Regions from separate parts of the Ruegeria sp. I3 genome, predicted to be linked through region 1. Evidence: riboswitches for the same ligand, from Rfam matches in the RefSeq annotation. Region 1 holds a riboswitch; each other region holds the start of a gene.
The links. Region 1 has a riboswitch for cobalamin ahead of ACR0L9_RS04200 (DUF1636 domain-containing protein). Riboswitches for the same ligand answer to the same signal wherever they lie in the genome.
Positions count from the first base shown of each region.

Region 2: it holds a riboswitch for cobalamin, as region 1 does, so the genes downstream of both, ACR0L9_RS09430 (DUF1636 family protein) here and ACR0L9_RS04200 (DUF1636 domain-containing protein) in region 1, are expected to answer to the same signal.
Region 3: it holds a riboswitch for cobalamin, as region 1 does, so the genes downstream of both, ACR0L9_RS19230 (hypothetical protein) here and ACR0L9_RS04200 (DUF1636 domain-containing protein) in region 1, are expected to answer to the same signal.

Region 1 covers NZ_JBQFNI010000001.1:818,879-823,244, reverse strand. Annotated here, with positions in the region: gene ACR0L9_RS04210 (glycosyltransferase family 2 protein) at 1-124, opposite strand, end outside; gene ACR0L9_RS04205 (NAD(P)-dependent oxidoreductase) at 239-1,225, opposite strand; cobalamin riboswitch at 1,331-1,537, shown strand; gene ACR0L9_RS04200 (DUF1636 domain-containing protein) at 1,623-2,003, shown strand; gene cobW (cobalamin biosynthesis protein CobW) at 2,000-3,055, shown strand; gene cobN (cobaltochelatase subunit CobN) at 3,061-4,366, shown strand, end outside.
Region 2 covers NZ_JBQFNI010000003.1:181,936-186,301, reverse strand. Annotated here, with positions in the region: gene ACR0L9_RS09445 (FecCD family ABC transporter permease) at 1-392, opposite strand, end outside; gene ACR0L9_RS09440 (ABC transporter substrate-binding protein) at 394-1,341, opposite strand; gene ACR0L9_RS09435 (ABC transporter ATP-binding protein) at 1,360-2,145, opposite strand; gene ACR0L9_RS09430 (DUF1636 family protein) at 2,142-2,498, opposite strand; cobalamin riboswitch at 2,601-2,808, opposite strand; gene ACR0L9_RS09425 (hypothetical protein) at 2,792-2,947, opposite strand; gene ACR0L9_RS09420 (catalase family protein) at 3,067-4,134, shown strand; gene ACR0L9_RS09415 (peroxidase family protein) at 4,153-4,366, shown strand, end outside.
Region 3 covers NZ_JBQFNI010000011.1:1,600-5,965, reverse strand. Annotated here, with positions in the region: gene ACR0L9_RS19250 (bifunctional 2',3'-cyclic-nucleotide 2'-phosphodiesterase/3'-nucleotidase) at 1-293, shown strand, start outside; RNA gene ffs (signal recognition particle sRNA small type) at 332-430, shown strand; gene rsgA (ribosome small subunit-dependent GTPase A) at 590-1,618, shown strand; gene ACR0L9_RS19235 (alpha/beta hydrolase family protein) at 1,655-2,512, opposite strand; cobalamin riboswitch at 2,634-2,854, shown strand; gene ACR0L9_RS19230 (hypothetical protein) at 2,946-3,353, shown strand; gene ACR0L9_RS19225 (phosphatase domain-containing protein) at 3,358-3,858, opposite strand; gene ACR0L9_RS19220 (DNA polymerase III subunit gamma/tau) at 4,031-4,366, shown strand, end outside.

The DNA of each region.
Region 1 (4,366 bases):
CGCAATCATTGGTATAAATCAGAATGTCATCAAAACCGATTGCGTGGTTGTAGGCCACCCAATCGATCATGAAAGGCCCTTCGTTTTTCATCGTTGTTACGATGAGAAAGGTCTCATTCGTCATAAGTTGTTCTCTTGCCTGTGCCGGTGTCGGACTCCTGTCGACCTATTTAGAATAGCACCAGAATTTTGTCCAACCAGGTCGCCAGACAGCCGCAATGCTTGCCGATTAATCGATCTACCGATTCTGCGGGATCACCTCATAACCCGGTTCTTCTGGCTCGTCGTCCAGCATCTCGGTTGGGAACCCTGGCGCTTGGATCTCCAGTCCGGTCGCGTCCTCTAGCCGCCTGATGATGTTCGGGGACAGTTCACGCTCACCATATCGCGCGATGCCATCTTCGAAAATCTTGATCATCAATGGGTTTATCTCCAGAGGAACTCCGGCACGGTCGGCGACCTCCTGAAACAGACCGATATCTTTTTTCACCAGATCCATGGTGAAGGAAATATCGCGCGAGCCGTTCAGGATGACCTGACTTTCGGTCTCGTGCACGAAGGATGTGCCTGACGATATCTTGATCGCTTCATAGGTGGTTCCAAGGTCCATACCGGCGGCCTTGGCTGTCACCAATGCCTCGGCGCAGGTGATCAGGTTGGCGGTAGCCAGATAATTGGTCAACACCTTCAGAACAGAGGCCGAGCCCAGATCGCCCGTGTGCAAAATGCGCCGCCCCATGGTGGTCAGGAATGGCAGGATACGTTCAAAAGTCTCACGATCACAGCCTGCGAAGATCGAGATATTACCCGTCGCTGCCCGGTGACATCCGCCGGAAACCGGGCAATCCACCGCTGCGCCGCCTCGTTCGATGACCATTGCGCCAAGGCGTTTGACTTCGGCTTCGTCAGTGGTCGACATTTCCATCCAGATTTTGCCAGGGCCGACCTCTGGCAACATTTCCTGCATCACCGCATCCGAGGCCGCAGGAGAAGGCAAACAGGTTATAACAGCATCGCAATCGCGCATCAGTTGCGCCGGGCTTTTGGCGGCTTTGGCACCCTTGGCGACGAATTCGGTCACCAGATCCGGGTTCAGGTCATGAACCGTCAGATCGATACCGTTTCGTAGCAGCGATCCAGATAGCTTGCCCCCTACATTCCCCAGCCCGATAAACCCTACTTTCATGCGCGGTATCCTCCTGTTCGCATCTTGCTGCCATGCCAGCACGTCGTTGCAGAAGTATCATGCCGCCCAGCGACCCCGACAGGTCGCTTTTTATCCGCTTTTTCACGGATCGGCGCGACTCGCTTGACAAGCAACCCTGCCCTGCCGCATGTCCCTTTCGTTGGTGTCTGCGAGAGCAGATGAAAAGGGAATGCGTCAGCGGTTTTTGCCGTCAAACGCAGCCGCCCCCGCGACCGTGACCGGAGAGGGTGCCCAAAGCCACTGGCAGTATGGCCGGGAAGGCGGGACATCCGACAGAGGCCTCCTCTGACATCCGCAAGCCGGGAGACCTGCCAACGCCCGAAGATGAAACCGGACGGGGTGTTCCGGTGTGGGGCTGTGATCGGCCCGCATGAAACCCCGTCCCCCACGAAGAGGATTTGGGGGGATGAGAGACATGACCGAGACCGCACCGGTCGAACTGCTGGTTTGCACTACCTGCCGTCGCGGGCTGCCTGTCGAGGATGACGCCCAGCGCCCTGGCACGTTGCTGCACAAGGCGCTTGAAAAGGCGGGCCTGCCCGAAGGCATTACCTTGAAAGCTGTGGAATGCCTGTCGAATTGCGATGAAGGCTGCTCGATCGTGCTACGCGGAGGACCGGATCGCTGGACTTTCGTGTATGAGCATCTGAACGAGATCGACCATGTCGAAACCATCGTCGAAGGCGCAGCCAAATACCTCGCCACCGAGGACGGTTTGGTCAAATGGCGTGAACGTCCTGAACACTTCCGCAAAAACTGTGCGGCCCGCATTCCCCCGATTGGAGCCCTGAAATGAGCAATCTCGAGAAACTCCCCGTCACTGTGATCACCGGCTTTTTGGGCTCGGGCAAAACCACTTTGGTGCGACACCTGATGCAGAACCCGCAGGGCAAGCGTCTGGCGGTGGTCGTCAACGAATTCGGCGATGTCGGCGTCGATGGCGATATCCTGAAATCCTGCGCCATTCCTGATTGCCCGGCGGAAAACATCATGGAACTGGCCAATGGTTGCATCTGCTGCACCGTGGCCGATGATTTCATCCCGACCATTGAAGCCCTGATGGCATTAGAGCCGCGCCCCGATCACATCCTGATCGAAACCTCCGGTCTTGCCCTGCCAAAACCGCTGCTAAAGGCGTTCGACTGGCCCGATATCCGCTCGAAAATCACCGTCGATGGCGTGATTGCTCTGGCCGATGCCGAGGCCGTGGCCGCTGGTCGGTTCGCTCCGAATGTCGAGGCGGTGGATGCGCAACGCATGGCAGATGACTCGATTGATCATGAAACTCCCTTGTCCGAGGTGTTCGAGGATCAGATTTCCTGCGCCGACATCATTCTGCTGACCAAGCCCGATCTGGCTGGCCCGGAAGGCGTTGCGAAAGCGAAAGAGATCATCGCCGCCGAAGCGCCCCGCCCCATGCCCGTGGTCGAAGTGGCCGAGGGTGCCGTGGACGTCCGCGTCGTGCTGGGTCTAGAAGCCGCGGCCGAGGATGACATGGACGCGCGTCCCAGCCATCACGACGGCCATCACGATCACGAGCATGACGATTTCGAAAGCATCATCGTTGAACTGCCCGAGCAAACCGATCCGATTGATCTGGTCGCCAAGATTGAACGATTGGCCAACGAGTTGAATATCCTGCGCGTCAAAGGCTATGCCGCCGTTCAAGGCAAGCCCATGCGCCTACTGGTTCAGGCCGTCGGTGCGCGCGTGCGTCACCAATATGACCGCCCGTGGGAGCCCGGCGAAGACCGTCGCTCGCGCCTTGTGGTCATTGCCGAGCATGACGATATCAAAGAGGCCGAGATCCGCGATATCCTCGTGGGTGTAACCGAGGCTGCCGAGTAAGACTTATGCACGTCGTCTTCCGCGAAAGCCATGGGCTCGAAGAAACCGAGACCCCGACCGATCTGGGTCAGAGCCCGGCGGACCTGGTGGTGCTGTCCTTTTCCGACAGTGACCTTGGCGCTTTCGCGGCGGGATGGCATCGTGGAGGTGGGCCTGAAGGACGCATGCCAACGATGCGGCTGGCCAATCTGACGGCGCTGAAGCATCCCCTCTCAGTCGACACATATGTCGAGCAGACACTGGAGGGCGCAAAGGGCATCCTGATCCGTCTGATCGGTGGAGTGCCCTATTGGGCGTACGGCTTGCAGCAGGTTCTGGCGCTGGCGCAGGCCAAAGGGATTGCACTGGCCGTACTGCCCGCAGACGGTCGCGAGGATACGCGGCTGGATGATTACTCTACCCTGCCTGTCTCGACCCTGCGGCGGCTGGCGCATCTGTGCGACACCGGCGGTGAGGTCGCGGCGCAGGCCGCTCTGGCGCAGATGGCACTGGCTGCGGGGTTGTATGCAGGTCCGGTCATGGGCGCCAAGACCATCCCCGAATGCGGTGCCTGGTGCCCAGATCACGGCGTGATCCCTGCAGAAAACGCTCTGCCCGGTGATGCGAAACGTATCATCGTAACCTTTTATCGCGCATACCTGACCTCGGCAGATACCGCCCCAATTGCGGCGTTGATCCGCAGCTTGCGGGCGCGGGGTTTTGAGGCCGTCGGCCTGTTTGCCCCGTCGCTCAAAGCACCAAATGCCGCCGATTGGCTGCGCGAGACTATTGTGGCGCTGAAGCCTTCGGCGATCGTCAACGCCACCTCATTCTCAGGCAAGGGCGGATCAGGCACCTCACCTCTCGATGTGGCAGAGGTGCCGGTCTTTCAGGTCGCGCTGGCCACGTCACGCCGCAAAGCGTGGGCCGAAGCGGAACGCGGCCTTTCACCAGCTGATCTTGCCATGCATGTGGTCCTTCCGGAAGTGGACGGGCGGATCAACGCGGGCATCGTATCCTTCAAAGAGCCGGGCAAACGCGACCCGCATCTCGAGTATTCTCGCTTCGCTCATCGGGCTGAACCCGAACGGATCGAAGCCATCATCAACCGCATCTCCGGCTGGCTGAACCTTCACGACAAACCCAAGGCGGAGCAGGTTCCGGCGCTGGTACTATCGACCTATCCCGGCAAAGACTGGCAGATGGCACATGCAGTGGGTCTGGATGCGCTGGCCTCGGCTGAGGCAATGTTGCTCGATCTGCAAGGCGAAGGGTATGACACCGCGCCTGCCGAGCCAATTGCTGAAACTCTTCTTGATGCCCGGATTTCAT
Region 2 (4,366 bases), on a different contig from region 1:
AGACCGCCGCAAAAGGCAGCCAGCGGCAGAGTCCAGAAACCCAGAATATCTCCGGTCACGGTAATTACAAACACCGCCCCCGCTGCCGCGCCCGAGGACAGGCCGAACAGAAATGGATCGGCAAGGTCATTACGTGTGGTCGTTTGCAGCACCACGCCAACGATGCCCAGCCCGCCACCGATCACGGCTGCAAACAAAGCGCGGGGCAATCGCAGGTCGAATACGATCCTATGCAGCGGCGACATCTCTCCGTCCTGCAACCCGGTACCGCGCAATATCGCGGTGAAGGTGTCGGACAAAGGAATCGAGGTTGTGCCGTAGATCGTGGAAATCAGCAAAAGGGCGGTCAGAACGACCGCCCCCAGCAACAATGTCAGGCCCAATCGGCCCATATCAGCTCTGACCCGGATGCATCGCGCGCGCCATCTTCGAGATCGCTTCGATATTTGCCGGTCCCGGCGTCAGCTCTTCGTAGCGCAATCCGATCCAGCGTTCGTTCTTGACGGCGTCAGTCTGGGACATGACGGGATGTTCCTGCAGGAACTTGAAGGTGTCTTCGGCGCCATTGCCGGTCTGATAATCCAACAAAACCAGGAATTCCGGGTTCGATGCGGCAACGGCCTCCCACGAAGTGCGGCCCCAGCTCGTGTCCATGTCATGAGTGACGTTTTCACCACCGGCGGCTGTGATCATCGCATCGGGAATCGCGAATTTACCGGCGGTAAACGGAGCATCTGCAGGACCATCCAGAAGAAAGACGCGGGGCCTGGGCAGTTCAGCAGTCTTGGCTTCGATCGCTGCCAGCTGCTCTTTCCAGCCCAAGACCAAAGCCTCGGCCTTGTCTTCGACTTGCATCACCTTGCCCAAGCGCAACACATCGCCAAATAGAAGATCCATGCTGGCTTCGGGGCGATCCTTGTCCAGATGGACGCAGCTTTCGGTTAGAACCATGGTCTTGATTCCGAACGGTTCCAATGTATCTGGGGTCACATCACCACCCGGCTTCATGCCATAGTACCAACCGGCAAAGAACAGGTCGGGTTCAACCGCCACCAAATTTTCGACGGTCGGATATTTTGGCGCAAGCTCGGGGATGTCGCCACGCAGGGCATCAAAATCAGGGCTGGTCTTGTACCAGCCGGTGATGCCGGTCAGGCCGACGATCTTGTCCTGCAGACCCAATGCAAAGGCCATATCGGTCATGTTCATGTCATGCACAACCAGGCGCTCGGGCGCGGTATTAAAAACCAGCGGATCGCCGCAGTTGTCTACGGTGACTTCTTGCGCAGCAGCACCGCTTGCCATGGCGGTGGCCAACGCCACGGGCCAGATGTATTTCATCTCAGTGTGTTCCTTCGACTAAGTTGAGACTGTAGTTCTTCGAATATCAAGCGCCGGGATCATGCGGCCTTCGTGGAGAAAGCAGAGGAAATCAACGCCAAAAGTTTCGCGGACTCTTTCGGGTGTCAGCACCTTGTCCACCGACCCAAACTCGATCATGCGGGTCGATTTCATCAGCGCCACGTGTGTGGCGAATTCGGGGATCATGACAAGATCGTGTACGATCATGACCACGGTGATCCCAAGCTCGGCGACCAAAGACAGCATCCGCCCTTTTGCATCAGGATCCAGATGGTTGGTCGGTTCGTCCAGAAACAGCAACGAAGGGTTCTGCGCCAAAGCACGCGCGATATGGGCACGCTGACGTTCGCCTCCGGACAGTTGGGCCATGCGCTTGTCCGCGAGATTGGCGAGACCGGTCAGGTCTAAAATCCGGTCCAGCTCTTGCGCGTGGCCTTCGGCAGAGCGGTCCGCACGGATGGGTATTTGCCCCAGCGCAACATAATCGCGTAACGCCAAGCGTCCATCGGGCAGTTCCTGCTGACCTACCACTGCAATCATGCGCGCACGCTCTTTGGCCGTGAGCTGTTTCAGACTGCGTCCTTTGATCCGAACATCGCCAAGTGCCAGCGGCTCAGCGCCGCACAACAGATTGAGAAGCGTCGTTTTCCCCGCCCCGTTCGGGCCGGCGATGGCTAGAATGGAACCCTCGTCCAACTCGAACGAGACGCCCTGCAACAGGACATCTCCGTTAAGGGCATAATACTCAAGGTTTTCGGCAATCAGAAAGGGTGGCAACGTCATTGCGATGCCCCCTGTTCGATCCGCGGCATGCGCGAGAGGGTTTTATTGAACAACGCCTGCGGGCGATCAGTGGCATTTGTCCAGCCATCCGGGCTTTCACGATACTGCGCTGCAAACTCAGCCAGCGCCTGCACCTCATCCGCGGTCTGAATGCCACCAAAAAGGTATTGCGCCTTTCCTACGGCCTGGAACCCAACCGTTCTGGGACTATCGCAGCCTGCCATGCAAGACGACGCGCGGATCGCAAAACTGCGATGTAATTTCCCAGTCAACGCATCGCAAATTTCATCAAGGGGCAGCCCTTCAGTGCAGCTTTCGCAGACTAGAATGAAATGATCAGGCGTATCTGGCATGGTCCACTCCACTTGTTTCCAAGCGCATGCGGAAGCTGCCGACAATGTAAACACGCAATTGACGCGCCATCAAAGCCTCCTTCCAGGACGCCCCGCCCCGGGTTGGTTAAACATCTGATGGCAGGTCTCCTGACTTGCGGGTCCGCGCTCGGCCAACCTTCCCGACCCTGTGGACCAGTGGCTGTTTGGCCTTGCTCACCGCTTACAGTTGCGGGGGCAGTTACGGAATTGGCACCTTTTGGCAAACCTCACCGTATTCCCTTTTCATCCCGCGGCAACACCACCGGGAACCATCAATCGATTGAGTGCCCGAGAACACCGGACACGTCAATGATAAAGTCGAAGGCGCTCAACTCTGGTAGAGGATCGAGCGCCGCCAACCACGTGTCCGAAGCACCAGCCGAATAGCTTGGGCTGCGCGCCGAATTTGTCTGGCCACGGCTGTCCATAGTTGGTGTGTTTGGAAATTAGACAATCTGAGGTAAGCTGAACAAATTTAGAGGTTTAGCTTTGTCAGCGCCTTACCCCTGTTTGATCATTGCCTGGGTTTATCCAAGGAGACGGTTCTTTGACGCATGTTTCGCAAAACGCATTGCCGCCGGATATTGTTGATGATGTCATTGACCACAATCTCGAGGCCGTTGCACGGTGGAAAGGCCATCGCTTAAGGGCTCAGCATGGGCGCAGTCACGGGTGCGTGGCTGCAACATTCACCGTCAGAAACGATCTACCAGAACAGTTCCGTCACGGCCTGTTTGAACAGCCCGCTGCCTATTCAGCCGCACTTCGCTTTTCCAACGGCGCGCATCTGGATGACCGGAAATCGGATGCCCACGGGATGGCGATCAAGCTTTTTGACGTGCCAGGCCCCAAGCTGATCGACGCCGAGGCACTTGCGCATCTGGGGACCACACAACTCAGCGACGAGTTCGATTTCGTATTGGTCGATCAGGATGTGTTTCCCAGCTACGTCCCCGATGAATATGAGCGATTGGGCAGGCTTGTCGCCACATTACAAGCGGTCCAGCACGCGATCAAAGGGCGACGAAAATGGAGCCTTAGGTTGATCACCAAAGGGCTGCGCGCAGGATTTCGAGCCTTCCTTACTCGTGAAGGCAAGCGTCAGTTTCGCGTCGCGAGTGATTTTGCCTCGAACTATATGCACTCGCCTTTTGAGGTCCATTTCTGGTCGACAACACCGTATCGGCTGGGCCCCGATCTAACAGTCCGATACCTAGCCCGCAGCGCTAAACCAAAAGTTCCGGCACATCCGGTAGACGACCCAGATGGGATCGGTCAGTGTTTGCGGCAAGACGTGGCCGATGGAGATAATCACTTCGAGCTGTGTGTGATTGAGCCCCCGCGCCCGGCCGACGAATTCGATGTGCTAGACAATCGCATCCGGTGGGCATGCGATCCGCAACCAGATGCACCTCTTGATCCGTACCATCATACCGTCACGCCCGTGGCGGATATCACGATTCCCAAAGGTGCAGAATTTGATCCGCAGAGTGGCGACGCGATGAGCTTCTCGCCCTGGCGTGTCACGGCAGATCACGAACCTTTAGGACCGATTAATGCGATCCGACTCAGAACCTATCTGAGCCTGGCCCGCGCCCGGTTCCCGAACCGATGACCAAACGGAGATGTATTGATGCTGGACGTTGATGATCTGATCAAACTCGGATTCAAGATCTCCCCACCCGTTACGAGTTATTTAGCCGCGATCAGGCTTGCAAACGCCGCGAAGATCCACCGACCGCGGCCCTATACGATGGGCGCAGACTACACGACATGGCCCGGCGTGTTTTCCCATCGCTGGATCGGTCGGCATACAACGCCAGAAGACCTCTCACCCGTCCTGCCTT
Region 3 (4,366 bases), on a different contig from region 1:
ACTACCGGGCCAATGGCGGTGGTCATTTTCCAATTGCGCGACAAGCCCGTACGATTGACCTGCCTCAGATCAGCATACAGGATATTCTATGCAAATACGTCGCGGGCACATTGCCCGCCGACCCACTCGCGCATGCACCACGCCCCTTTTCTTTTGTACCAAACCAAAGGCAGGGCGCGATCCTGACAACGGGGCCGCGCGCGCTACACCATGTTGCAGAGCTTGCTGAGTATCATCCACGCATTCTGCCCAACGATGCGGATGGTTTCATGCGTATTCATCTGGCCTTCTGACGGGTTGCCATTTTCAGGGGATGCACCTATATCGGCTTTGAGAGGTTGGCGCGGGCGAGCGCCTCGCCAACCTGGTCAGGTCCGGAAGGAAGCAGCCACAACGAGCCCCGCTTGGGTCGATGTCCAACCTCTCACTTAGAACCTATCAGCCGCAGGAGGGCGTTTATGATTGTAGCAAAAACCCTTCGGGCAGACCGGTTCTGATCCTTTCCGATCAACTGATTGCCTGAACACGTCGCCGGCGGATGCGCGATTGCCATTCGACGGGATTGCTGTTTCTGATCACAGGCAGACCAATGTTACTTTCCTTATCGGACCTCGGATGGTCCTCTCATTTCGCGGCTCAGCATACGGCTGATCCGTCACTTCTTCCGTATCGCATCTCGGCCGTACACCGGGATCGACTGATCGGGCTGAGCCCTGAAGGTGAATCGCCTTTGTTATCTCCGGATCAATCAACCGGTGCATATGCCGTCGGAGATTGGGTTCTGGTGGATGAAAACAAACGAATACGCCGTATGCTAGACCGGCGAAGCCTGCTTCAACGCCGAGCGGCAGGTACCGGAGCTGCAGCGCAGTTGATCGCTGCAAATGTAGACGTGCTATTCATCGTCAGTTCCTGCAACGCCGATTTTAATCTGCCACGATTGGAGCGGTATCTTGCGCTGGCGCATCAGGCAGGCTGCTATCCGGTGGTCGTTCTGACCAAATCGGACATGTGCGATAATCCGAGCCTTTATGTAGATCAAGCCCAATCGCTCGCCCCGTTTCTGACGGTACTTGCGGTCAACGCGCTGGATCACGGCGATCTCGAACAAGTTCTGTCGTGGTGTCCGAAAGGACAAACCAGCACCTTGCTTGGATCATCCGGCGTTGGGAAAACGACGCTCGCCAACGGGATGACGGGGCAGGATCAGGCCACCGCAGGTATTCGCGAAGACGATGCGCGCGGCAGGCACACAACAACGGCACGCGCCTTGCATCGCATGCGCAATGGCGGCTGGCTGATCGATACGCCCGGCATGCGCGCGTTACGTCTGCTAGATGCACAAGAGGGGTTGGATGAGGTGTTCTCGGACATCTCAGACCTCAGCCTGAATTGCCGCTTCTCGGATTGTCAGCACGAGACCGAGCCCGGATGTGCGGTGCAGGCGGCAATCGACGCTGGTACGCTTGATCCCGCGCGGCTGGACCGCTGGCGCAAGCTGCGGCGTGAAGACCAACACAATTCCGCTTCGGTGGCGCAGGCCCGCGCCCGCGACAAGGCGTTCGGCAAGATGGTGCGCAGCGTGATGCACGAGAAAAAATCCCGTAAAGGGCTATAACGAAGCTGGGCAACGGCCTACCGGTGCCCAGCGCTATCAGGCGATCAGCCTAGGCCAGACTGCCGCATTCCGTCTTGCGAATGCACCGATATGGCCGATCTTGGATACTCCGAATTCGCTTGGTGCAAGCAGATGGCGCCCGGCTTTGGGTCCATAGAGATCGGCAAGACGCCAGACAGCATCCGGCGGCACCATTTCATCATCTGCGAAGGTAAACAGATCGACACGTTTGCCCAAGTCTTCCCAGCGGGCGGCGGGCAGTGTCGTGTCGATCTCTGGCACATAGCTTTTGGGGGCGGTGCACCATTTGCGCCATTGCCAATAGACTTGGGCAGGCAGGTCCGATCCAAACCCGACCAACCGTCCGGGCAGGTAGCCAAGCGCCTTGACCACCAGCGGCGCGTGACCAAACCAGAACAACGCCGCCAAAGCGCGATAAGGCCAAGGGTGATCCGCCAGCGTTACCAGACCCGAACAGACACAGATCATCCTGTCAATCTGATCGATATCGGGTTGGATCGGGCCAAACATTCCGCCCAAGGAATGACCGATGCTCCATAGCTTGGCCTGCGGAAACCGTCGGCGCATCTCGGCCCGGGCGGATGGAATGTCGATCAACGCCCAATCGGCCATGGTGACATTTGACCGCTTTTGCGAACCCACCAAAGAGTGACCAAAATCCCGGTAATCGTAAGTCAGGCAGGCCATGCCCTGTTCTTCGGCGAGCCATCGGGCGAAGTACTGATAGTAATCCCTCGGCACCCCAGTCGCACCGTTTATGACGACCACCTTTTCGGGGTCGGCAACCGGACGGTAAAGCCGCGCCGACAACATTGCCGGGCCGGACGGGATTTGAAAATCCTCGGTCACAACCGCCTGCTGCGTGTCCAACATGGTGCCCTCCAATACCGACTGAACTGATCAGTTCACCCGAAGCGCCTCAAGTCAAGGTTGACGTGACTGGACCATACGTCACTTGCCTGACGCAATCTTCTTGACTCGGGCACGGCGCAGCCGCTAGCCATGTCGCGATGGTTCTCGCGCCCAATCGGGCCGGGATGAAAAGGGAACACGGTGCGGTTCTGCCCGGATAAATCCGGAAAGAACCTAGTCCGAGACTGCCCCCGCAACTGTAAGCGGAGAGCAATGCCGAGATACCACTGGCCTCGAAGGCTGGGAAGGTCGGCAAAGCGATGACCCGCAAGTCAGGAGACCTGCCATCGGATGTAGAACCGAAACTCGGGCGGGGTGTCCGGGACGGGTTTGATCGTGCTCCGCACGGACCAACCTGTACCACGCCCTCGCCCTGCGCGCGGAGGGCGCATTGATGATCTGGAAGACTAAAACGCACGAATTCGCGGCGACCGTGTGCCAACGTACTGGGGCAACCTGCCCCGCACTGGCGCAAATGGCGCGGGCTCTGACGCAGGCCATGTCCGCCACAAAACCGGTCACGAAATCTGAGTTTGAGATTGAAGGCACCATAGATCTGTCGCACTGCCCGGAAGGATGCACCGCCCGCTTTCGCGCCCAATGCGACCAGATACGTGTATTCTGCGGAACCGATCCTGAAATCGATACCGGCCGGCTGGATGACTACGCAGACATGATGTTCGGAACCGAGTACCGCAGCCTACCCGCAGACCTGCTAAGGAATCCTCCTTGCGCCATGCTTGAGGCTTCGCTTCTGGTGCAGCACAACGGTGGCGAAATCTCGCCACATGTTGGTGTCTAAGCCGTCAAACGGCTTGAACACGGGCCGGTTCAACGGCCCAAAGCATCTGGGCATTTGTCTCGACTGCGCAAGGACGCACCGTACGCAATCGCTTCAATGCCGCCTCAGGCCGTTCACCGCATTCAACCATCAGACGCAGAACCACCATCCCGGATCGGCCACAGCCACCACGGCAATGCACTAGCACACGGCCACCACCTGACAACGCCTGACGTGCGGTCGCGCCAACGCGGGGCCAGCGGTCCAAAATCTCTTTGGGTGGCGTGCCAAAATCTTCGATCGGCAAATGCACCCATCTGCTGGCACGCCCCTGAATATCAGCGCCAAAATTCCGCGCACCATCCTGAATCATCTCGACCTCAGTCGTCATCGAGATCACAAGTCCCGGCTTCCAGTCTGCTATAAGATCGAGGTCTTCGGTATAAGTGCCTCCGCGCCCGGGCATCGATGACAAGGCCAAGGTGCCTCCGCCAACCTGCAACGCATAAACCACCAGTTGCGACATAATCTCCCCCCAAACAAACTTCACCCAACAACATACTGGTCCAGTAAATAGAATAGAGTGGATTTTAGCCGCATACCCACGCATTCCAAAATGAAAATCGTCCCGGCCGGCTGTGGACGCGGGCGGCGGGGGCCTCTACGCTGCGGCGTAACGCGAATCCGACAGAGCAGACATGACCGAGACGCCCAGCCCCGCCTACCAGGTTCTTGCCCGCAAATACCGCCCCGAAACCTTTGCCGATCTAGTCGGTCAGGACGCCATGGTGCGCACTCTGAAAAACGCCTTCGAGGCGGACCGGATCGCGCAGGCCTTCATCATGACCGGCATCCGCGGTACCGGCAAGACGACGACCGCTCGGATCATAGCCAAGGGTATGAACTGCATCGGTCCCGATGGCAGCGGCGGCCCTACCACCGAACCCTGCGGTCAATGTGAACACTGCGTAGCCATCATGGAGGGCCGCCATGTCGATGTGATGGAGATGGACGCCGCCAGCCGCACCGGTGTC